4 regions of the Rahnella sp. PAMC25617 genome follow, and region 1 is predicted to be linked to each of the others. Evidence: predicted binding sites of a transcription regulator. Region 1 holds the regulator's gene; each other region holds the start of a gene.
The links. The regulator PhoB, encoded in region 1, activates phosphate uptake and scavenging genes when phosphate is short. The targets are predictions, from matches to a motif close to CTGTCATAAAACTGNCNNAT.

Region 1 (5,406 bases):
CGTCTTGCTGAGATTTCGCCTGCGTCTCTTCCAGCCGGGTAACGCGTTCGGTCAGCAATGCGCTTTGCTGCTGCACTTTCTGCTGCGCGTTCAGTGCGTCATTCAGGGCATCTTTCGCCTGTTGCAGCGCCCGGGCCAGCTGTTCGTGCTGGCTAATCAGCGCCTGCGATTGTTGTTCTTCTTCATCGCGGGCAGTCAGCCATTGAGTGATGTCGGCGGTATCATGTAGCGTAAACGTCAGGTTCAGCGGTGCGCTGAGCTGTTGCCAGTTTGCGGTATGCGCATTCAGTTGCTGCTGGTCTTGCTCCAGCTGGATTTGCAGCCGCGTTTGCTGTTCTTTCAGACTTTTAATTTTTGTTGCCAGTTCGATACCGCTGGCTTTTACCGCATCGAACTCCAGTTGCATTTTCTCGAGGCGCTGCGCCGTTTCAGAAGGTTTGACCTCCTGATAATGTTCAATCGCCGGATGCGATGTGGAACCGCACAGCGGGCAGGCTTTGCCGCTTTGCAGATTCGCACGTTCGGCTTCGAGGCTGACGATCAGCATTTCCTGTTTATGCAGTGCCTTAACGTCGTTGAGATGCTCCAGCTGTTTCTGACATTGCAGGCGGATGGTGCCCAGACGCTGTTCTTCTTCAGCCAGTTGCGTCTGATACTGAACGAAATCTTTTTGCTGTTGCTGCACGCGCTGATTCAGCTGCGGGAAAATTTGCGCGAGTGAAAACAGCTGTTGCCGCACCGGACGCAGCTGCGTGAGTTCGGATTGTCGTTTCTGCAATGCTGCCAGCGGGTGCTGTTTTTCCAGCTCAGTCAGACGCTGTTGCGCAGTGTTGAGTGCGCCGGTCAGCGCGGTCTGGCGGGTCGTATGCTGGCGGCTTTCTTCGTCCAGCTTCTGTCGTTCGGCGGTCATTTGCACCAGCGTCGCGTTATGCTCACTGACAAGTTTCTGCACATCAGTGACAGACTGCTGTGTTTCAGTCAGTGATTTACGCAAACGGGTGATTTCGCCATCCAGCGGCAGGATTTTTTCTTCGATCAGCGTTTGGGTCTGACGCTGTTCTTCCGCCTGTTTCTGACGTGCCGTTTGCGACTGCTCCACAGCCAGATTCAGCGGCGTCATTTGCGCGATTTGCTGTTCCTGCTGCTGCGTCAGGTGCGCCAGTTGCTGCTGAAGACGTTGCGATTCATCCTGACAACGCTGGCGATCGTTGAGCAACGGACGCAGTTTTTCTGCCGGTTCGCTGCGCGCCAGTTGCTGTAACTGCGGCGCGGCGGCCAGATTTTCCTGCTCGGCGGCGGTCAGTTGTTGCTGAGATTGCTGCTGTTTTTGCTGCACCTGCTGCCACTGTTGCAGCCAGTTCAGATCCTGCTGGCGCTGTTGCGCCTGCTGACTGAGCGTGATTTCCTGCGCGTTCAGTTCAGCAAGTTGTGCTTCAAGCGTCTGGCGCTGTTCTTCGCTGAGCAGTTCGATCCCGGCCATGCGCTGGTGCAGACCATCAAGCGTTATCCGCGCTTCTTTATGTTGCTCAAATACTCGCTCAGACAGCAGCCCGTAAATTTCGGTGCCGGTCAGTTCCTCCAGCAGTTCGGCGCGGTCATTGGCATCGGCATTCAGGAATGCGGCAAATTGCCCCTGAGACAGCATCATGGATTTGGTGAAGCGACCGAAATCCAGCCCGGTCAGTGTGGCGATGGCATCGAGTTTATCGCGCACTTTATCGGCCAGAATTTTGCCGTCGGCCAGCAATGCCAGCTCTACTTTCGGTGCCTGCAGATTGCCGTCCGGCGAGTTTTTGGCGCGGCGCTGACTCCAGAACGCGCGATAACCGACGCCTTTGACTTCAAACTCCACTTCGGCCAGCGATTCGGCGGTGTGGCGCGTCATCAGCTCGTTCTGGCTTGGCGTGATGTTCAGCCGTGGCGTCTGATGATACAGCGCCAGACAGATGGCATCGAGCAGGGTGGTTTTCCCCGCGCCGGTCGGACCGGTGATGGCGAACAATCCGTTGCTGGCAAAAGGCTCAGCGGTGAAATCAATTTTCCATTCGCCTTCCAGCGAGTTCAGGTTTTTTAAACGCAGGCTGAGAATTTTCATTGTGCGCTGTCCTCCGCATTCTGACCGCTGGTGACCTGTTCAACAACCTGCGCAAACAGCGTGCGCATCCGCGCCTGACGCGGTTCGTCAGGATCCGGTTCCAGTGCCAGCCGTCTTTCAAAGACGTCACTGACGCTCAGTTCGCTGAGTGTCTCTTTTTCCTGTTGCTCAATGCGGTTGATACGCTGTTCTTTACTGCGGCGTAAAAGCACCACTTCTACTGGCAAATCTGCCGTCAGCGCCTGAATGCGGCGCTGAATATCACTGAGATAATCCTGCGTGGCGACTTCAATATCCAGCCACACCGGTTTGGCCGGATCGCCGCCTTCGAACTGCGCCAGTTGTTTTTCGATTTCTGCCAGCGAGCCTTTGATTATCTGCATGGGCTGGAAAACGGGAATTTCCAGCGTGTCGATGGCGTTGAGCGTCGCGCCCTCAAAGTCCAGTAAGTACACACTTTTGGCTTTACTCAGTTCATCAAAACTCAGCGCAATCGGCGAACCGCTGTAACGGATATGTTCGGTTTTGGCGACGCACTGTGCGCGGTGAATATGGCCAAGTGCCACGTAGTCGACCGGCGGAAACGCCTGCGCCGGGAAGGCATCGAGCGTGCCTATATAAATGTCGCGCACGGAATCGGAGGTGCTGACGCCAACCGTGGTCAGATGGCCGGTGGCAATGATCGGTAGCGAAACGCCGAGTTCGTCCCGTTTGGTCTGCGCGGCCTGCCACAATGCGTCATAATGCGCGGCGATGGCTTCCTGTAATGCCAGCTGTTTGTCGCTGCCGGATTGTCCCGCCTGACTGGCGAGCAAATCACGCGGACGTAAAAAGGGTATAGCGCAAAGTACCGCGCCAGGTTTTCCGTCACGCTGGTTGAGCACCAGAATCTGTTCTGAGAGGTTTTCGCCGACGGTCGCAATCACCCGCGTATTCAGGCAGGAAAGCAGCTCACGTGATTCATTAAGCGTGGCGACAGAATCGTGATTCCCGGCCAGTACAATCAGCTGACAGCCGGTTTGTTGCAGTTCGACGACGAAACGGTTGTAAAGCTCTCGGGCATAGCTGGGCGGCGAACCGGTATCGAATATATCGCCTGCCACAATCACGGCATCTACCTGATGTTGCTGCACCTGACCGGTCAGCCAGCGCAAAAATGCCTGATGTTCGGCGGCGCGGCTTTTGGTGAAAAAGTACTGGCCGAGGTGCCAGTCTGACGTGTGGATCAGGCGCATGAGACTCCCGTATGGATCTGGATGACGACAATGGGGCAAAGTATAAACGTCGGCGGGGGACGCTGTCCCCGATAAATCAGACCAATTTCAGCGAGATGGCAGCTGAATAGAAGAAATGTCTCTGTCATATTTGACTGTAATGAACCATCATTTCTATTCATAAATCTGTCACAAAACTGACGCATAATGGCGCCCGCAATCAAATAAAAGATCGCTAACCTATTGGCAGGACCTACGATGGCAAGACGTATACTGGTGGTTGAAGACGAAGCTCCAATCCGTGAAATGGTGTGTTTTGTACTGGAACAGAATGGCTATCAGGCAGTAGAAGCTGAAGATTTTGATTCAGCCGTTGGCCAGCTGGTAGAACCTTACCCTGAACTTATCCTGCTCGACTGGATGTTACCCGGCGGTTCCGGTATTCAGTTTATCAAACATCTCAAACGTGAAGCGCTGACCCGCGAAATTCCGGTGATGATGCTGACCGCCCGCGGTGAAGAAGAAGACAGGGTGCGCGGCCTGGAAGTCGGTGCCGATGATTACATCACCAAACCGTTTTCTCCAAAAGAACTGGTTGCCCGCATTAAAGCCGTGATGCGACGCATCTCGCCAATGGCGGTGGAAGAAGTGATCGACATGCAGGGTTTAAGCCTGGATCCGTCGTCTCACCGTGTGATGGCCAACGAGCAGGCGCTCGATATGGGGCCGACCGAATTTAAATTATTGCACTTCTTTATGACCCACTCCGAACGTGTTTACAGCCGCGAACAGTTGCTCAATAACGTCTGGGGCACTAACGTTTATGTGGAAGATCGCACGGTAGACGTGCATATTCGTCGTTTACGTAAAGCGCTGGAAACCAGTGGACATGACAGAATGATCCAGACTGTTCGTGGAACCGGATACCGTTTTTCAACGCGTTATTGAGTCCCCACAGCGGAGAATCTGTGTGCTAGAACGTTTGTCATGGAAACGATTGGCCGGTGAATTCTTTCTCTTTTGCCTGCCCGCGTTAATCCTCGGTATCTTCGTCGGCCATTTCGGCTGGCTCCTCTTTGCGTCGCTGCTGGCGGCGCTGGGCTGGAATTATTACAACCAGCTCAAACTCTCTCACTGGCTGTGGCTTGACCGCAGCATAACCCCGCCGAATGGCCGCTGGAGCTGGGAGCCTTTGTTTTACGGGCTAAACCAGATGCAGATGCGTAACCGCCGTCGCCGTCGCGAATTAGGTCAGCTCATTAAACGTTTCCGCAGTGGTGCCGAATCATTACCCGATGCGGTGGTACTGACGACGGAAGAGGGCAATATTTTCTGGTGTAACGGGCTGGCGCAAGATTTGCTCGGTTTCCGCTGGCCGGAAGATAACGGACAACACATCTTTAACCTGCTGCGTTATCCCGAGTTTCGTACCTGGATCCAGACCCGTGATTTCAGCCGTGCCCTGAATCTGCAACTCAATAACGAGCATTACGTCGAGTTTCGCGTTATGCCTTATTCCGAAGGGCAATTGCTGATGGTGGCGCGTGATGTTACGCAGATGCGTCAGCTCGAAGGTGCGCGTCGTAACTTCTTCGCTAACGTCAGTCATGAACTGAGAACCCCGCTGACTGTATTGCAGGGATATCTGGAAATGATGGAAGACGCCAAGCTGGAAGAGCCGTTTCGTACCAAAGCGCTGGACACCATGCAGGAGCAGACGCGGCGCATGGACGGGCTGGTCAAGCAGCTGCTGACATTGTCGAAAATCGAAGCGTCAGCAAATATCGATATGCACGAGAAAGTCGATATTCCGGTAATGCTCGGCATGCTGGAGCGCGAAGTGCAATCTTTAAGCGGTGGCCGTCACGAAGTGGTGTTCCGTGTAAACGAGAAACTGAAGGTCTTTGGCAATGAAGATCAGTTACGCAGCGCGGTGTCGAATCTGGTGTACAACGCCGTCAACCACACCCCGGCGGGGACGCGGATAGAAGTCAGCTGGCAACAAACGCCGCATGGCGCACAGTTCCAGATCAGTGATAACGGGCCGGGTATTGCGCCGCAACACCTGCCGCGCCTGACTGAACGTTTCTACCGTGT
Region 2 (5,406 bases), on a different contig from region 1:
CCTTACGCAAATTACTGACTGGGAATCCACCGGAAAAACCGTGGTGGTAGTGTTGCAGGAAAATAATGCGATCGGGCTGATTGCCATGCAGGATCGTCTGCGTGATGACGCGGCAGAGGCGTTGCAGAAACTTAAAGCACTCGGCGTTTCAGCAGTGATGCTGACCGGTGACAATCCGCGGGCTGCGAAAACCATCGCTGACCGGCTGGGCATTGATTTCCGCGCCGGTTTACTGCCTGCGGATAAAGTCTCGGCGGTCACCGCGCTGAATGCGCAAAAACCGGTGGCAATGGTCGGTGATGGCATTAACGATGCGCCGGCGATGAAAGCCGCGACTATCGGTATTGCGATGGGAAGCGGAACGGACGTCGCGCTGGAAACGGCGGATGCCGCACTGACGCACAACCGTCTGAGCGGGCTGGCGCAGATGATCAGCCTGTCACGCGCCACCCGGGCAAATATCCGTCAGAACATCACGATCGCGCTGGGGCTGAAAGCGATTTTCCTGGTCACCACGCTGATGGGGCTGACCGGATTGTGGCTGGCCGTGCTGGCGGACTCCGGCGCAACGGCGCTGGTCACCGCCAATGCGCTAAGGCTGTTGCGCAATAAATCGAAATAAGCTTAATCGATGCGAACGTAATCGCAGCAGACAAGACTCAGGGCTGAGCTATCAGCCCTGTTTTTCGACTAAACCTTTGCACAATAAATAGCGATACGGCTGAGCTTCGGTATCCGATGCCAGCAGCGTATGTTCCATAAAACGGCAGAAACCGGGAATATCGCGGGTCGTTGCCGGATCATCGGCGATGATCAACAGCGTTTCGCCATCTTTCATGGTGCGTACCGCTTTGCGAACCATCATCACAGGTTCCGGGCAACGCAGGCCGAGCGCATCAAGCTGATGGTCGGGATTGATAAAGGGATCGGTCATTTCGTGTCTCAACATCTTTGGGCGCGGCAAAGCCTGATAGTTTAACCCGCTGGATTTCCCGCGCAACTGACACGGCTCACTGCGCTAAAATTAACCGTCGGATCTGTTGCGCAAACGGTGTGCAAACAGGTACTATGCGCGCCGCAAACCGCTAACGCCCCTGCGACAGCTTCAAGAACGCAGGGTATTTGGGTTCCCTCACCCCAATTTGTTCATAAAAAAAGGTCATATATATGTACTCCTTTACTGCTCAGCAGCGGTTTTCCGCGCTGATATGGCTTTCGCTATTCCACATTGCCATCATCACTTCCAGTAACTATCTGGTTCAGTTACCCGTCTCCATTTTTGGTTTCCATACCACCTGGGGCGCGTTCACCTTCCCGTTCATTTTTCTGGCTACTGACCTGACCGTCCGTATATTCGGCGCGCCGCTGGCACGACGGATTATACTTTCCGTGATGGTGCCTGCGCTGGCGATTTCCTATGTCATCTCGGCGTTATTCTTTGAAGCGCAATGGCAGGGAGCAGAAGCACTCAGCAGCCTGAATATCATGGTCGCGCGTATCGCCACCGCCAGTTTTATGGCGTATGTGCTGGGGCAAATTCTTGACGTTCACGTGTTTAACCGCCTGCGTCAGAATCGCCGCTGGTGGATAGCGCCGGTGGCCTCAATGTTCCTCGGCAATATCAGCGATACCCTGTCCTTCTTCTTTATCGCTTTCTACAAAAGTACCGATGCTTTTATGGCGCAGCACTGGGTGGAAATCGCGATGGTGGATTACACATTCAAGGTGCTGATCTGCCTGGTATTCTTCCTGCCGATGTACGGCATGCTGCTGAATATGCTGCTTAAGCGTTTATCCGCGCAGGGAAATAACCCGCATTCTGCCGTCCGCGTGCACTAAACTGTGAGCGGGGAAGACACAAATCGCGCCATAATCTGACTTGCTTTTGTGGCCTGAATAGGTTGCCATAAAGGCTGTTAAGTCAACATGTAAGCCTGGTTAACAGGCCACTTAAGGAAGCCCGATGCGTAATATCGCGAAAATGATGGGAATGGCAGTACTGATCGCTGGTCTGGCTGCGTGTGACGGTAAAACTACCGATGCACCTGCCGCAGATAAAGGTGCGCCAGCGGCCTCAGCAACGGCAGCGACCGTACCGGTCAGCCTGCTGGAAGGTAAAGTCACCTTCTCCCTGCCGCAGGGAATGAGCGACCAGAGCGGTAAGCTGGGCACTCAGGCAAACAATATGCATGTGTACGCTGACAGCACCGGTCAGAAAGCCGTGATTGTGATCCTGGGTGATAACACCACCGAATCGCTGGATGTTCTGGCGGGTCGTTTACAGGATCAGCAAAAAGCTCGTGATACCAATCTGCAGGTTGTGACCAATAAATCTATTCAGGTCAATGGCCAGACGCTGCAACAACTGGATACCGTGATCACTTCTGCGGGTCAGAAAGCTTACTCCTCCATCGTACTGGGCAAAGTAGACAGCCATTTGCTGACCCTGCAAATCACCCTGCCAGCGGATAATCAGCAGCAGGCGCAGACCGATGCAGAAACCATTATCAACACCCTGAAAATTCAATAAATTCAGAGGTATTAAAAATATCAGGCGGGGCTCAGGCTCCGCCTTTTTTTATGCTGTTACTGCCACTCAAAAAATTCACTTTATAAGCGGAACAGATAACGTTTTATTACTTTCAATGAAGTACAGTGATATAGAACAGAGAGTAACTGATAGTATTGTTATATATATTAACCAGTACACATCATAAAATGGAATAATTAACTTAAGGAATAAGTTATGTACCATAGTGATTTCATTATTAATAAGTTGCATTAGGCATAACAACGTCCATTTGCCTTGGATTCAATATTCATACCAGCTTCAGCCAGAAAATTAGCAAGGTGTCCGCACTTGCCGCTGCCGGAATAGGCTTATACGGATACGTACAGGAAGCCGCAGAGAGTGCAGAACGTTTGCAGGTTCTTAGCCCCGCGTATTATTACGCGTTGTATATGCGAAAATTAGAAATGATGTATTTTTTAGTTGAACCTGTTTATATGAAAGCCCGCTCATTTAGCACGAATCTTACATCAGATGATGAAGTCGCAAAAACAATAATTGATATGGTAAAGTGAATGTCATGATCGATTTTTTAAAGCGGTGGTTTAAACATCAACTGTCTTATTTTTTCTGGACTTACATTCCATTAATTATAACTGTGATTTTCGGTGTATTTATGGTGAGTTTTTTTCCTGACATCGCGATACAGTCAATTGGGGTGTTTTTCCTGTTGATGTTAGTTTTCGTTTTTTTATTCTCACGGTAAATTTCATGCAATCTAATTATATAAGTCTTTTGAAACGTCAAAGACCTGCCAGGCGGGGCTCAGTCTCCGCTTTTTTTGTCTTATGCTGTTACTCAATCTCACAAACCCGCCTCCGCTGTAATAAAAATGTAACATTTCCGTCATAAATCACAGTTCGTTTGTGCGCGAATAGCTAAAATGATGTTCGTTTTGGAACACACCGGCTTCGCCATTTCGTCCGTGGCTCACGATGAGTCCCACCTGATTTATGCCATCGGAGGCATTTATGCTCAGTATCTTTAAACCCGCGCCCCACAAAGCTCCTGTTGATGAGGCCCACGTCGATCCGCTCTACCGCCGTCTCCGCTGGCAAATCTTTATGGGGATATTCTTCGGGTATGCGGCCTACTATCTGGTGCGCAAAAATTTCGCGCTGGCCATGCCTTATCTGATTGATCAGGGCTTTTCCCGTGGAGATCTCGGTTTTGCGCTGTCCGGGATTTCCATTGCTTACGGCATATCAAAATTCATTATGGGGTCAGTGTCTGACCGCTCGAATCCGCGTGTTTTCCTGCCCGCAGGTTTAATTCTGGCTGCTGCAGTGATGTTGTTTATGGGCTTCGTGCCGTGGGCAACATCGAGCATTGCCATCATGTTTGTGTTGCTGTTCCTCTGCGGCTGGTTCCAGGGAATGGGCTGGCCGCCGTGCGGTCGCACCATGGTTCACTGGTGGTCGCAGAAAGAACGCGGCGGCGTGGTGTCGGTATGGAACTGCGCGCATAACGTCGGTGGGGGTATTCCTCCGCTGCTGTTCCTGCTGGGCATGGCGTGGTTTAACGACTGGCATGCGGCGCTGTATATGCCAGCCTTCGGCGCGATCCTGCTGGCGGTATTTGCCTTCATGACCATGCGCGATACGCCGCAATCCTGCGGCCTGCCGCCGATTGAAGAATACAAAAACGATTACCCGCCGGACTATGTGAAAGAGTCTGCCGAGCAGGAACTGACGGCGAAACAGATTTTCATGCAGTACATTTTGCCGAACAAATTGCTGTGGTATATCGCGCTGGCTAACGTTTTTGTTTATCTGCTGCGCTACGGGATCCTGGACTGGTCACCGACTTACCTGAAAGAAGTGAAGCATTTTGCGCTGGATAAATCCTCGTGGGCGTATTTCCTTTATGAATACGCAGGGATCCCCGGCACGCTGCTGTGCGGCTGGATGTCGGACAAAGTGTTTAAAGGCAACCGCGGCGCGACCGGCGTGTTCTTCATGGTGCTGGTGACTATCGCAACCGTCGTTTACTGGCTAAATCCGGTCGGCAATCCGGGCATTGATATGGCCTGTATGATCACCATCGGCTTCCTGATTTACGGGCCTGTGATGTTGATTGGTTTACATGCGCTGGAACTGGCACCGAAAAAAGCGGCCGGAACCGCGGCAGGTTTTACCGGGCTGTTTGGTTATCTGGGCGGCTCGGTCGCGGCCAGCGCCATTGTCGGCTATACCGTGGATTACTTTGGCTGGGACGGCGGGTTTATCGTGATGATTGCCGGTTGTGTGCTGGCCGTTGTGTTGCTTTTACTGACCATGCTCAGCGAGAACAAACACAAAGCGCAACTGAAGAAAAATGCCTGATTGGTTTTGATGTTCGTCGAAAGGCACCGAAAGGTGCCTTTTTTTGTTTTACACAGCTTCAGAAGGGATCCGTCTGCCCGCTGCATCAAACAGTAAAATACTGGCGGCATTAAATCCAAAACTGAGCGGCGTGTTTTTAGCAAAAGAGAGCTGTTTCGACGATTTCATTTTCAGGATGTGCTCGCCGAAACGCGCGTATACCAGCGTGGCATCGCCCTGCAATTCTGTGAAATCGACTAAAACGTCAAATGCGTGTTCCGTCGCTTCATTCAGGCGCAACAGCTCAGGGCGGATCGCCAGCGACACGGTTTGTCCATCCTGCGCCGCGGGGAATTTATTGCCCAGCGAAAACATCGGCTGCCCGTCAATACACAACTGGCGGCCCGTCACCTGTGCGGGGATCACATTGATTTTCGGCGTACCGATAAATCCGGCAACAAACAAACTGGCCGGACAGTTGTACAGTTCAACCGGCGAACCAATCTGCTCAATATTGCCCTGATTAAGCACCAC
Region 3 (5,406 bases), 110 kb from region 1:
CTGCTGAAAACGTTACGTCTTTTTGTGCCTCCAGTACCCGTAATCTTTCTGTCAGTGCCTGACTGACCGACACATAAGCCGTGCTGCCGAGCGCGAGACGCAGCGGCGGATTCACTTCATCGGCAGCGGCGATCATCGCCCTGACGGTGTTCAGCGCGTCGCCTTTAATGGCGAAATCACCGGATGCAATCGCACGGCGTACTTCACCGGCAGGCGTGGTTTCATAGCAGTCCATCGGCTCGGCGTGATCCAGACCTGCGCCAAATTCCGTACTGGTCGGGCCCGGTTCAATAATCAGGAAGTCGATACCAAACGGTTTCACCTCTTGCGCCACCGATTCGACAAATCCTTCAATTCCCCATTTTGTTGCATGATATAGGCTGAAATTCGGATAAGCGATCTGCCCGCCTTCTGATGAAACCTGCACAATCCGGCCGCCTCCTTGTGCGCGCAGGTGTGGCAAAACGGCGCGGATAAGCTGGATAGAACCCACCAGATTGGTGGCGATCTGTCTTTCGATTTGCCCGTCACTGACTTCTTCACCTGCGCCAAACAGGCCGTAACCGGCATTACTGACCACCACATCTATACGTCCGGCTTTGGCAAATGCAGCGCCGACGGCGGTTCGGATAGCCGATGTATCGGTGATATCGAGCATGAGGATTTGCAGCCGATCTCCATAACTTGCCAGCAAGTCGTCAAGCGCGCCCGGTTTGCGTAATGTGGCGATCACCCTGTCGCCGCGCAGAAGCAGCTGCCCGGTGAGCAGGCGTCCGAGGCCGGTGGATGTTCCGGTAATAAACCATGTCTTTGTCATTCTCAAATTCCTCAATTACAGACGTTGCCAGACATTCAGGGTAGGGCAATACTATTGGTGCGTTAATACCCAATAAACTGCATGAACAGGTGAACATTAACCACCAATGAACACGCCATCCATGAACAAACCGACTCTGGCAGAACTCCGGGCCTTTATGGCTATCGCCGAACACGGGAGTTTCCGCCGCGCCGCCGATCTTTTGGGCATCACGCGATCGTCGCTCAGCCACGTTATGCGCGGGCTGGAAGATCGCCTTGGCGCACGCCTTTTGCACCGCACTACGCGCAGTGTGTCGCTGACTGAAACGGGCGAACGCTTGCTGAAACGCATCGATCCGCTAATGAGCGGGCTGGATGCCGCGCTGGAGGATGTCGCGGGTGAGCAGGGGCGACTGACCGGTGAACTGCGCATTAACGGCAGCGAAGGCGCTATCCGCCTGTTGTTGCGGAATATTGTGCCAGAGTTCATGACGCGTTATCCCGGTGTGACGCTGGATCTGGTGGCGGAAGGAAAGCTGGTGGATATTGTCGGGCAGGGTTTTGATGCGGGGATCCGGCTGGGAGAAGCGGTTCCACGGGACATGATCGCTGTGCGGCTCAGCCCCGATTTACGATTTCTGGCCGTAGCATCACCGGATTATCTTGCTGTGTATCCGGCCCCTGAAACGCCGGATGACCTTGCTCGTCATCAGTGTTTGCGGCAGCGTCTGCCCAGCGGCAAACGCTATCGTTGGGAATTTCAAAAACGCGCAGAGGAAGTGGCAATTGATGTGCCCGGAAATCTGACGCTGGACAATACACAACTGATGGTTGAGGCCGCAGAGGACGGGCTGGGGATTGCGTATGTTCCGGAAGATTATGCGCGGGTAGCGCTGAAAGAGGGGCGCTTAATCGCGGTGCTGGAAGACTGGTGTCCGCCTGTCCCTGGTTTGTTTCTGTATTTCTCGGGAAACCGTCATGTACCTGCGGCTTTGCGGGCATTGATCGAAATGGTCCGGGAGAAAAGCGGTTAAGCACCGCTTTCCATACCGGATATTTTCATCAGTCCTGACGCAACACCTGATGACCGTGGGCGATCAGCGCGTCAGTGACTTTACGCATCATGCGGCTTTCGGGCGCAAAACGGTGCCAGTAAAGCATACGGCGCTGGAACAGGCCGGGTGTCAGGTCGATCAGTTCGCCGCTTTCCAGTTCTTTCTCGATTTGCAGATGCGGGATCATGCAGCAGGTGGTGCCCTGACGGGCCAGCTGCACGAAGGCTTCCGACGAGTTAACGATGTGGCACGGCACGCTGCCCGGCGACAAATCGAAGTTCTGTTGCAGGAACGCCTGATGCATATCGTCCAGATGGTCAAACGCCACTGCAGGCGCTTTCAGCAAAGCAGAGCGTGTCACGCCGTTCGGGAAGTAGCGATCCGCAAAGGGCCTGGAGCCGACAAACAGATAGTCGAGCGCACCCAGCTGATCCACCAGACAACTCGGCAGCGGCTGTGGCTGAATACTCACCGCACCGACCACTTCGCCGCGACGCAGACGTTCCTGCGTGCGAGTTTCATCTTCCACCTGCAAATTTAGACGGATAGGTGAATCGACCAGCACCGATTTCAGCGCCGGTAACAACCATGTCGCCAGACTGTCGGCGTTCACCGCCAGCGAAAGCAGCAGCGGCGTATCATTGCTTTCATTATTGCTGTCACTGCCCAGCCACTCTTCTTCCAGCAATTCCACCTGATGCAGTAATGCCAGTAATTTCTGACCCTGCTCGGTCGGACGAGGCGGCACGGTACGCACCAGCAAAGGCTGGCCGAACAAATTTTCCAGTTGTTTAATGCGCTGAGAGACCGCCGATTGAGTGATGCAAAGCTTCTGTGCGGCGCGCTCAAAACCGCGCTCGCGGATCACCGCGTCCAGTGCCTGCAGCGTTCTATAGTCCGGGCGTTTCATCGGAGTTCTGTCCCTTAGATTTAATTTTATCCGAACACTATGCCACAGATTGTCAGGATTTGTGGTGAGGAAAATCTTTGTGTTTGCTGCACAATTGCACTTAATAAGTGTGATCTGGCTGCGGTGATGTTTATCCATATTGGCGGGACATGCTTTATAATCACCGGCACTATTCGTTACATCGAATCATTCACGCCACTTTCGTGTTATCAGACAGAGAAGCCATTATGACGCAGGAAGAATTGAAAAAAGCAGTTGGCTGGGCCGCACTGGATTACGTCACGCCGGGCACCATTGTCGGTGTCGGTACCGGATCTACCGCCGCACATTTCATTGACGCACTGGGTTCCATCAAAGGCCAGATTGAAGGCGCGGTTTCCAGCTCAGACGCCTCTACCGCAAAACTGAAAAGCTTAGGCATCCACGTTTTCGACAGCAACGAAGTGGACTCGCTGGATGTGTATGTTGATGGCGCGGATGAAATCAACGGCGCAATGCAGATGATCAAAGGCGGCGGTGCAGCGCTGACCCGCGAAAAAATCATTGCGGCGATTGCCAAAAAATTCATCTGTATCGTGGATGCTTCCAAGCAGGTTGATGTGCTGGGTAAATTCCCGCTGCCGGTAGAAGTGATCCCGATGGCCCGCTCTTATGTCGCGCGTGAACTGGTGAAACTCGGTGGCCTGCCGGAGTACCGTCAGAATGTCCTGACCGACAACGGCAACGTGATCCTCGACGTGCATAACCTGAGCATTATGGATGCCATCGCGCTGGAAAATAAGATCAACGGGATCGCCGGTGTCGTGACCGTCGGCCTGTTTGCTAACCGTGGTGCTGACGTGGCGCTGGTCGGGACTTCTGAAGGCGTTAAAACTGTTAAGCTGAAATAATCCAGCGATAAGCAGAAGATCTGGCTGCTCAGATAAAAGCAGCCAGACACACTCCTGTCATAACACAATGTTATGAAGATGATAATTTTCTGGCTGAATCATCTTTTCTTCAAAAGCCTTAATTTGGTGACTTATGTCACATTCCTGAAATTCTCCTCCTGAACGTCTGGCTCCATAAAATCTAACCAGCACGAAATGCTGAAAACCCTCTGGCGAGGTGAGCCTTCTGCTGCCTGTCAGGCTATCGTTTGTATTGATGATGGCGGATTTTTTGTTATGTTGACTGTGAGCAGTCACCTAGCAGTTCGATTTCAGCCAGAAAAATATAGGGTCGGGAAATGGCAAAAGTATCACTTGAGAAAGACAAGATTAAATTTTTGTTAGTGGAAGGCGTCCACCAAAGTGCGGTTGATACACTCCGCGCCGCGGGCTACACCAATATTGAATTTCACAAAGGTGCTTTAGATACGGAGTCGCTGAAAGAATCGATCCGTGATGCGCACTTTGTTGGACTCCGATCGCGTACTCAGCTGACTGAAGAAGTGTTCCAGGCAGCCGAAAAACTGGTGGCTGTTGGGTGTTTCTGTATCGGGACCAATCAGGTTGACCTGAAAGCGGCGACCCGTCGCGGTATTCCGGTCTTCAATGCACCGTTCTCCAATACCCGTTCGGTTGCCGAAATGGTGTTGGGCGAAATGCTGCTGATGATGCGTGGCATTCCTGAAGCTAACGCCAAGGCGCACCGCGGTATCTGGAACAAACTGGCTGTCGGCTCGTTTGAAGCGCGCGGTAAACGTCTGGGTATCATCGGTTACGGCCACATTGGTACGCAGCTGGGGATTCTGGCGGAAAGCCTGGGGATGCGCGTCTTCTATTATGACATCGAAAGCAAACTGCCTTTAGGCAACGCGCAGCCAATTGCCACACTGGAAGAATTGCTCAATACCAGCGACGTCGTCACGCTGCATGTGCCGGAAACAGCAGGAACCAAAGACATGATTTCTGAAGTGCAGCTGGCGCAGATGAAGCCGGGCGCACTGCTGATCAACGCCTCACGTGGTACGGTCATCGACATTCCTGCGCTGTGCAATGCGCTGCGTAACAAACATCTTTCCGGTGCGGCTATCGACGTCTTCCCGGAAGAACCGGCGACTAACAGCGACCCGTTCAATTCTCCGCTGTGTGAATTCGACAACGTATTGCTGACGCCGCACATCGGCGGTTCGACAATGGAAGCGCAGGAAGGTATCGGTCTGGAAGTCGCAGGCAAACTGGCGAAGTACTCTGACAATGGTTCAACGCTGTCAGCGGTTAACTTCCCTGAAGCCTCTCTGCCGGCGCATACCGAGAAAGCCAGCCGTCTGCTGCATATCCACGAAAATCGTCCGGGTGTGCTGACCAGCATCAACCAGATTTTTGCGGAACAGGGTATCAACATTGCTGCGCAGTACCTGCAAACCAGCCCTGAAATCGGTTATGTGGTGATTGATGCAGAAACGGATATCAATACGCTGACTACCGCGCTGCAACTGATGAAGGCCATTCCGGGCACCATCCGCGCACGTTTGCTGTACTGATTACATCAGTCGTAAATATTAAAGCCGCCGAAAGGCGGTTTTTTGCTTTCTGGTTTCAGAGAAATAAAGAAGGGATATCAGGAAAGTGAAGAATGTCGGGAGGGGATCTTACCGGGATGACTAATCATTCAGAAGTTAAAAGCACTCAGAAGTAAAAAGCATTCAGAAGTAAAAGG
Region 4 (5,406 bases), on a different contig from region 1:
ATTCGTTTGTGGCTGCTTGACCGCTCGCTGGCAAAACGTTTTGACGTTCATCACGGGAGCGCAGCGAAATGATCAGCTTACAAACCGTTTATATCCTCGCAGGACTGATGTTTTGCGCTTACGCCTTCTTTAACCTGCGCGATAAAAGCAACGCGCGCCGTTATGTAAACGCGCTGTTCTGGGGCATTTACGGCATTACCTTCCTGTTTGGCGGCGAGTTACCGCATTTCGTCACCGGTTGCATGGCGATATTACTGGCCATTATTGCCGGTACCGGAAAACTCGGGAAAGGCAAAACCGATAACGATCAGCCGGAAATGGTGGAAAAACGTGAAGCCGGTGCGAAGCGTTTTGGCAATAAACTGTTCATTCCTGCCCTGCTGATCCCGATTGTGACCCTGATTGGCACCCTGACACTGAAATACACCCCGCTGGTGGAAGCCAAAAACGTTACGCTGATTTCACTGGTGATCGGCACGCTGGTGGCATTTATTGCCGCGCTGGTGATGCTGCGCGATTCGCCGGTTAAGGCGATAAAAGCGGGCGGTCAGACGATGGATACCGTGGGCTGGGCGGCCATTTTGCCGCAAATGCTGGCCGCACTCGGCGCGCTGTTTGCGCTGGCGGGCGTCGGCGGCGTGGTGTCTGAACTGGTCAAAAACATTATTCCACTGGGATCTCCGCTGGCGATTGTTATCGCTTATACCTTCGGCATGGCGCTGTTCACCATGATTATGGGCAACGGTTTCGCCGCATTCCCTGTGATGACAGCGGGTATCGGCTTGCCGCTCATCGTGAATCAGCTGGGCGGAAATCCCGCGATTATGGGCGCTATCGGGATGTTGTCCGGTTTTTGCGGAACACTGATGACGCCAATGGCTGCGAATTTCAACATCGTTCCGGCGGCGTTACTTGAATTGCAGGATAAAAATGGCGTGATCAAAGCACAGTGGAAAACCGGCGTATTGCTGTTGCTGGTCAACACCGCCTTTATGTATCTCTTTGTGTTCCGTTTCTGATAAGGGAAAAGATGACAACGCAACCGACAATTACTCTGACGCCAGAAATGGCGTCCCGTTTTGCCTCGCTGGCGCTGAATCATTTAACGCGCGAGTATCCTAATAAAATCATGCACGCCATGAGCAGCGCCGCGGATGCGCAGACCCCACGCCAGCTGCATCCGATTTTTTACGGCAGCTACGACTGGCATTCCTGCGTTCATGGTTACTGGCTGTTATTACGTTTGCTGGATCGCTTTCCTGACCTGCCGGAAGCCGGAAAAATCATCAGCGTGGTGACGGAGCATTTTACCGCCGAAAACGTCTCGGGTGAGATGGCGTATCTGCAACAGCCGCAACATAACGGATTTGAGCGGCCTTATGGCTGGGCGTGGTTTCTGGCGCTGACTCAGCAGTTGCATGAAATGACATTGCCGCAGGCTGCAGGATGGGCCAAAACGCTGGCACCGATGAGTCGCTTCTTTGAGAAAAGCTTCACTGACTTCCTGCCTAAAGCCACGTATCCGCTGCGCGTCGGCAGTCACTTTAATACCGCCTTTGCTCTGGCATTGACGCTCGATTATGCGCGCAGCGTTAAACATACTTCGCTGGCATCAACCATCGAAGAAACGGCACTGCGCTGGCATCTGGAAGATGTTCATTGTCAGGCGTGGGAACCGGGTGGTGATGAATTCCTTTCCCCTTCCCTGATGGAAGCCGAACTGATGCGCCGCGTGTTACCTCGCGACGTCTTTGTCACCTGGTTCGGGCGTTTCCTGCCGGAACTGGCACACAGCCAGCCGGCGACGCTGTTCACACCGGCGACCGTGACTGACCGCCATGATGGCAAAATCGGCCATCTCGACGGACTCAATCTCAGCCGCGCCTGGTGTCAGCGTTCGCTGGCGTCGGCATTACCTGCCGGTGATCCGCGTGCTGCACTGTTGCGCCAGACCGCCGAAGCCCATTTGCACAGCGCGTTGGATCACCTCGACAGCACCTATATGGGCGAACACTGGCTGGCGACTTTCGCGCTGTTAGCCCTCGAAGCCTGACTGTCCTTTCCTCCGTTCAGCGCACAATACCGCGAGCTGAACGGAGGAAAAATTCATTGAAGTGGCACAGCAACGGATATTCAACACTCAGACGCCCGATCTCCAGTCTCACTTTTTCGACCGCCGCCTGCTGGTGATAAAGCAGGTCATACAGATAATGGATCACCTCGCGCACAGCGGGTTCTGCCTGCCTGAATGCTCCGGCCTGTTCATTAATCCCCTGCGGCGACGCGCGGTTTCCGCCCGCCTGAACATAAGGCGGCACATCCTGCACAACGCAGGATCCGGCCAGCAAGCGGACTCCCGTACCAATAATGCAAAACTGATGCACCGCGCACATAGCTTCAATGCAGGTGTCATCTCCCAGCACAACGTGTCCGGCCAGTCCGCTGTTCTCGCCCATAAACGTGGCATTCCCTACCAGACAGTCATGGCCGATATGCACACCGCGCTCGAAAGTATTGTCATCACCGATACGGGTCAGTCCCCCGCCCTGTGCGGTTCCCCGATGCAATGTTGCGTGGCGGCCGATCCTGTTGCGGTTGCCGATTTCAAGCCCGGCAGCTTCTCCGGCATATTTCAGATCCTGACTGATTTCGCCAATCGAAGAGCCCATGCCGATCTGGTTATCTGACCCGATTTTCGTATTGCCGTTGATGACCGTATGCGAAGAAATAATTGTTCCTTCACCAATTTGCACACCGGCGGAAATAATACAAAAAGGCCCGATAACCACCCGCGGGCCGATAATGACACCAGATTCAATGATACTGCTGGCCGCGATGGTGGCCGAAGATGAAATCAACACAAACGTCCTTCTGACAGCCGGTAAGCCGCCAGTGGTGAATTAAACGTGTCAGGAGTAATCAGAGAAGGTCAAAATGAGCGGAAGGAACGCACTCAGAAAGGCTTAAACGAAACGGTTTAGATTAAACAACGCTCCGCTATACCGCACAGGATAAGGGTTTCGGAGGGGAAAACAGGTGAACTATATTTTATTTATTTTCTGAACCTTTTCTAAAAACCCATCACGTAAAACATTTATGACACTCCCGTTAAGGCTTTCTTAAGCTTGAATTAATATGATTCCTGCCATCCATTCCTGCACGTTATGTTTGCCTCGCATTACGTTGGCTTTTTCACCCCTTTTGGGAGTTTGCATTGCGCTACTTATTGCCAAAAATCAGCTATTTCAAGCTGACCTTGCTCTTAACGCTGTACTTCACTTTTGTGGTTAACTTGCCGATTCTGCTGCATTTTTATCGCATTCTCCATGCGTTGCCCGCTTATAACCTGGCTTTTGCCCTGAGCATTCCTGTCGCACTGTTTGCTGCGCTGAACTTTGTGTTCACCCCTTTTAGCGTCCGGCCGTTGCTTAAGCCCTTCTTCATCATTGTGCTGCCGGTCAGCGCCCTCGCCAGTTTTGCGATGATGACCTTTCAGGTCGTATTTGACCGAAGCATGATTGAAAACATTATCGAGACGCAATCGTCTGAGGCGACGTCGTATCTCAATCTGAAGGTGGTGCTGTGGTTTGTGTTTACCGGCATCCTGCCCGCTATTCTGTTATTCGTAACGCCGGTAAGCTATGAAAAGACCCGCCTGCGCCGTCTCGGTGTGCGTCTGCTGTCGATGGTGATTTCACTGATGGTAGTGGCGTCAATCGCCGGTGTTTTCTATAAAGATTATGCGTCTGTGGGGCGTAACAACCGCACGCTCAATCTGGAAATCGTCCCGACTAACTATCTGTACAGCGCTTTCCAGTACATGAATCACCGTTATTTCACGCCGAAAATGCCGTTCCAGACGATTGGCAACGATGCAAAACTGGTGCAGCAAACAGGCCAGAAACCGAATCTGGTCTTCCTGGTCGTGGGTGAAACCGCGCGGGCGCAAAACCAGTCGTGGAATGGTTATGGCAAACCGACTAACCAGTACACGCAGGCCATTGCGGATGTGGTGAGTTTCAGCAAAATGACGTCATGCGGCACGGCGACGGCGATTTCCGTGCCGTGTATGTTCTCGAATATGAAACGCACCAGCTACGACGCTAACCGCGCCCGAAACAGCGAAGGCTTGCTGGATATCTTGCATAAAGCTGGCGTTTCCGTTTTCTGGAAAGATAACGACGAAGGCTGTAAAGGTGTCTGTGACCGCGTGCCAAACGTCATTATCCCGACTAAAAATGACGGCAAATATTGCGACGGCGACACCTGCTACGACATGGCGCTGATGCAAAATATCGATGAGGATATTAAAAACGACGGAAAAAACACCCTGATTGCCCTGCACCTGATTGGCAGTCACGGGCCGACGTATTCCAGACGTTATCCGCCGGAATTCCGCAAGTTCACACCTGACTGTCCGCGCAGCGACATTGAAAACTGTACGCAGGAACAGCTGGTGAATACCTACGATAACACCCTGCTCTACACCGATTATCTGGTGTCACAGGTCATTGAAAAAGCGAAGCAGTATCAGGACAAATACAATGTGGCGGTGATTTACCTTTCTGATCACGGTGAATCGCTGGGCGAAAACGGTCTGTATCTGCACGGCACGCCTTACAGCGTGGCACCTGCGCAGCAGACACATGTTCCGATGCTGTTCTGGCTTTCCGATAATTATGCGAAAGCGCAGGGAATCGACATGCAATGCCTGAAAGACAATGCGGCGGACAAAGAGGTCTCACAGGACAATCTGTTCCACACCGTGCTCAGCGCGATGAATGTACAGACGTCAGAACGTGACCCTCAGCTCGATATTCTTGCCGCCTGTAAAGCCTCCCGCTGACCGGGACAGCGTTATGAAACGGTTTGCTGCCGGATTTCACGGCAGCAAACTGCACTCCTGCAGAATACTTTTCGCCAGCGCACTGACCGTTTGATCATAGCGCTGCGTTTCATCATCCAGCACCATATACAGCGACGTTTGCCTGACGGTTCTGGCTGACAACATCAGGCGGCTGAGCAATCCGTTTTTCAGCGCGTTATCCACGCTTTCCAGCGGCAGCCAGCCGTAACCAACGCCCACCGTAATTGCTTCAAGCGCCGCACCGACCGTGGTGAATGTCCACTGTGCCACCGTGCCTGCCGGATGTTTATCTTCCGGCGGCGCGTGACGGTCAGCGACGCTGATCAGCGGGAAACGCGCCAGATCCTGAGCGGTCAGCGGAGCAGGCAAAGACAACAGCGGATGATCGCTTTTCGCCACCGGAACAAAGTCCACATCCAGCAGAAAACGTCCATGGATTGCGTTTTCAGGCGCGAGCGTGGTGATGTACAAATCGGCCGATTGTTCACTGAGTTGTGCAAGGCTTTCCCCGCGTAAAATCTCAGTCAGATGCACCCGTG

Region 2: the regulator PhoB is predicted to act here: its motif matches at 3,391-3,410, upstream of glpT (glycerol-3-phosphate transporter).
Region 3: the regulator PhoB is predicted to act here: its motif matches at 3,708-3,727, upstream of serA (phosphoglycerate dehydrogenase).
Region 4: the regulator PhoB is predicted to act here: its motif matches at 3,084-3,103, upstream of ACM615_RS11120 (phosphoethanolamine transferase).

Annotation. Positions count from the first base shown of each region.
Region 1 is NZ_JBOCUM010000006.1:881,735-887,140, reverse strand. It holds gene sbcC (exonuclease subunit SbcC) at 1-2,095, opposite strand, end outside; gene sbcD (exonuclease subunit SbcD) at 2,092-3,330, opposite strand; gene phoB (phosphate response regulator transcription factor PhoB) at 3,568-4,257, shown strand; gene phoR (phosphate regulon sensor histidine kinase PhoR) at 4,280-5,406, shown strand, end outside.
Region 2 is NZ_JBOCUM010000018.1:57,198-62,603, forward strand. It holds gene ACM615_RS21145 (zinc/cadmium/mercury/lead-transporting ATPase) at 1-622, shown strand, start outside; gene tusA (sulfurtransferase TusA) at 674-934, opposite strand; gene ACM615_RS21155 (7-cyano-7-deazaguanine/7-aminomethyl-7-deazaguanine transporter) at 1,168-1,839, shown strand; gene ACM615_RS21160 (DcrB family lipoprotein) at 1,964-2,530, shown strand; gene ACM615_RS21165 (hypothetical protein) at 2,851-3,084, shown strand; gene glpT (glycerol-3-phosphate transporter) at 3,541-4,893, shown strand; gene ACM615_RS21175 (ABC transporter ATP-binding protein) at 4,942-5,406, opposite strand, start outside.
Region 3 is NZ_JBOCUM010000006.1:990,927-996,332, reverse strand. It holds gene ACM615_RS10730 (SDR family oxidoreductase) at 1-817, opposite strand, end outside; gene ACM615_RS10725 (LysR family transcriptional regulator) at 939-1,832, shown strand; gene ACM615_RS10720 (LysR family transcriptional regulator ArgP) at 1,861-2,763, opposite strand; gene rpiA (ribose-5-phosphate isomerase RpiA) at 2,991-3,653, shown strand; gene serA (phosphoglycerate dehydrogenase) at 3,992-5,230, shown strand.
Region 4 is NZ_JBOCUM010000007.1:38,387-43,792, forward strand. It holds gene ACM615_RS11100 (DUF969 domain-containing protein) at 1-72, shown strand, start outside; gene ACM615_RS11105 (DUF979 domain-containing protein) at 69-1,019, shown strand; gene ACM615_RS11110 (DUF2891 domain-containing protein) at 1,031-2,053, shown strand; gene lpxA (acyl-ACP--UDP-N-acetylglucosamine O-acyltransferase) at 2,070-2,858, opposite strand; gene ACM615_RS11120 (phosphoethanolamine transferase) at 3,215-4,846, shown strand; gene ACM615_RS11125 (LysR family transcriptional regulator) at 4,883-5,406, opposite strand, start outside.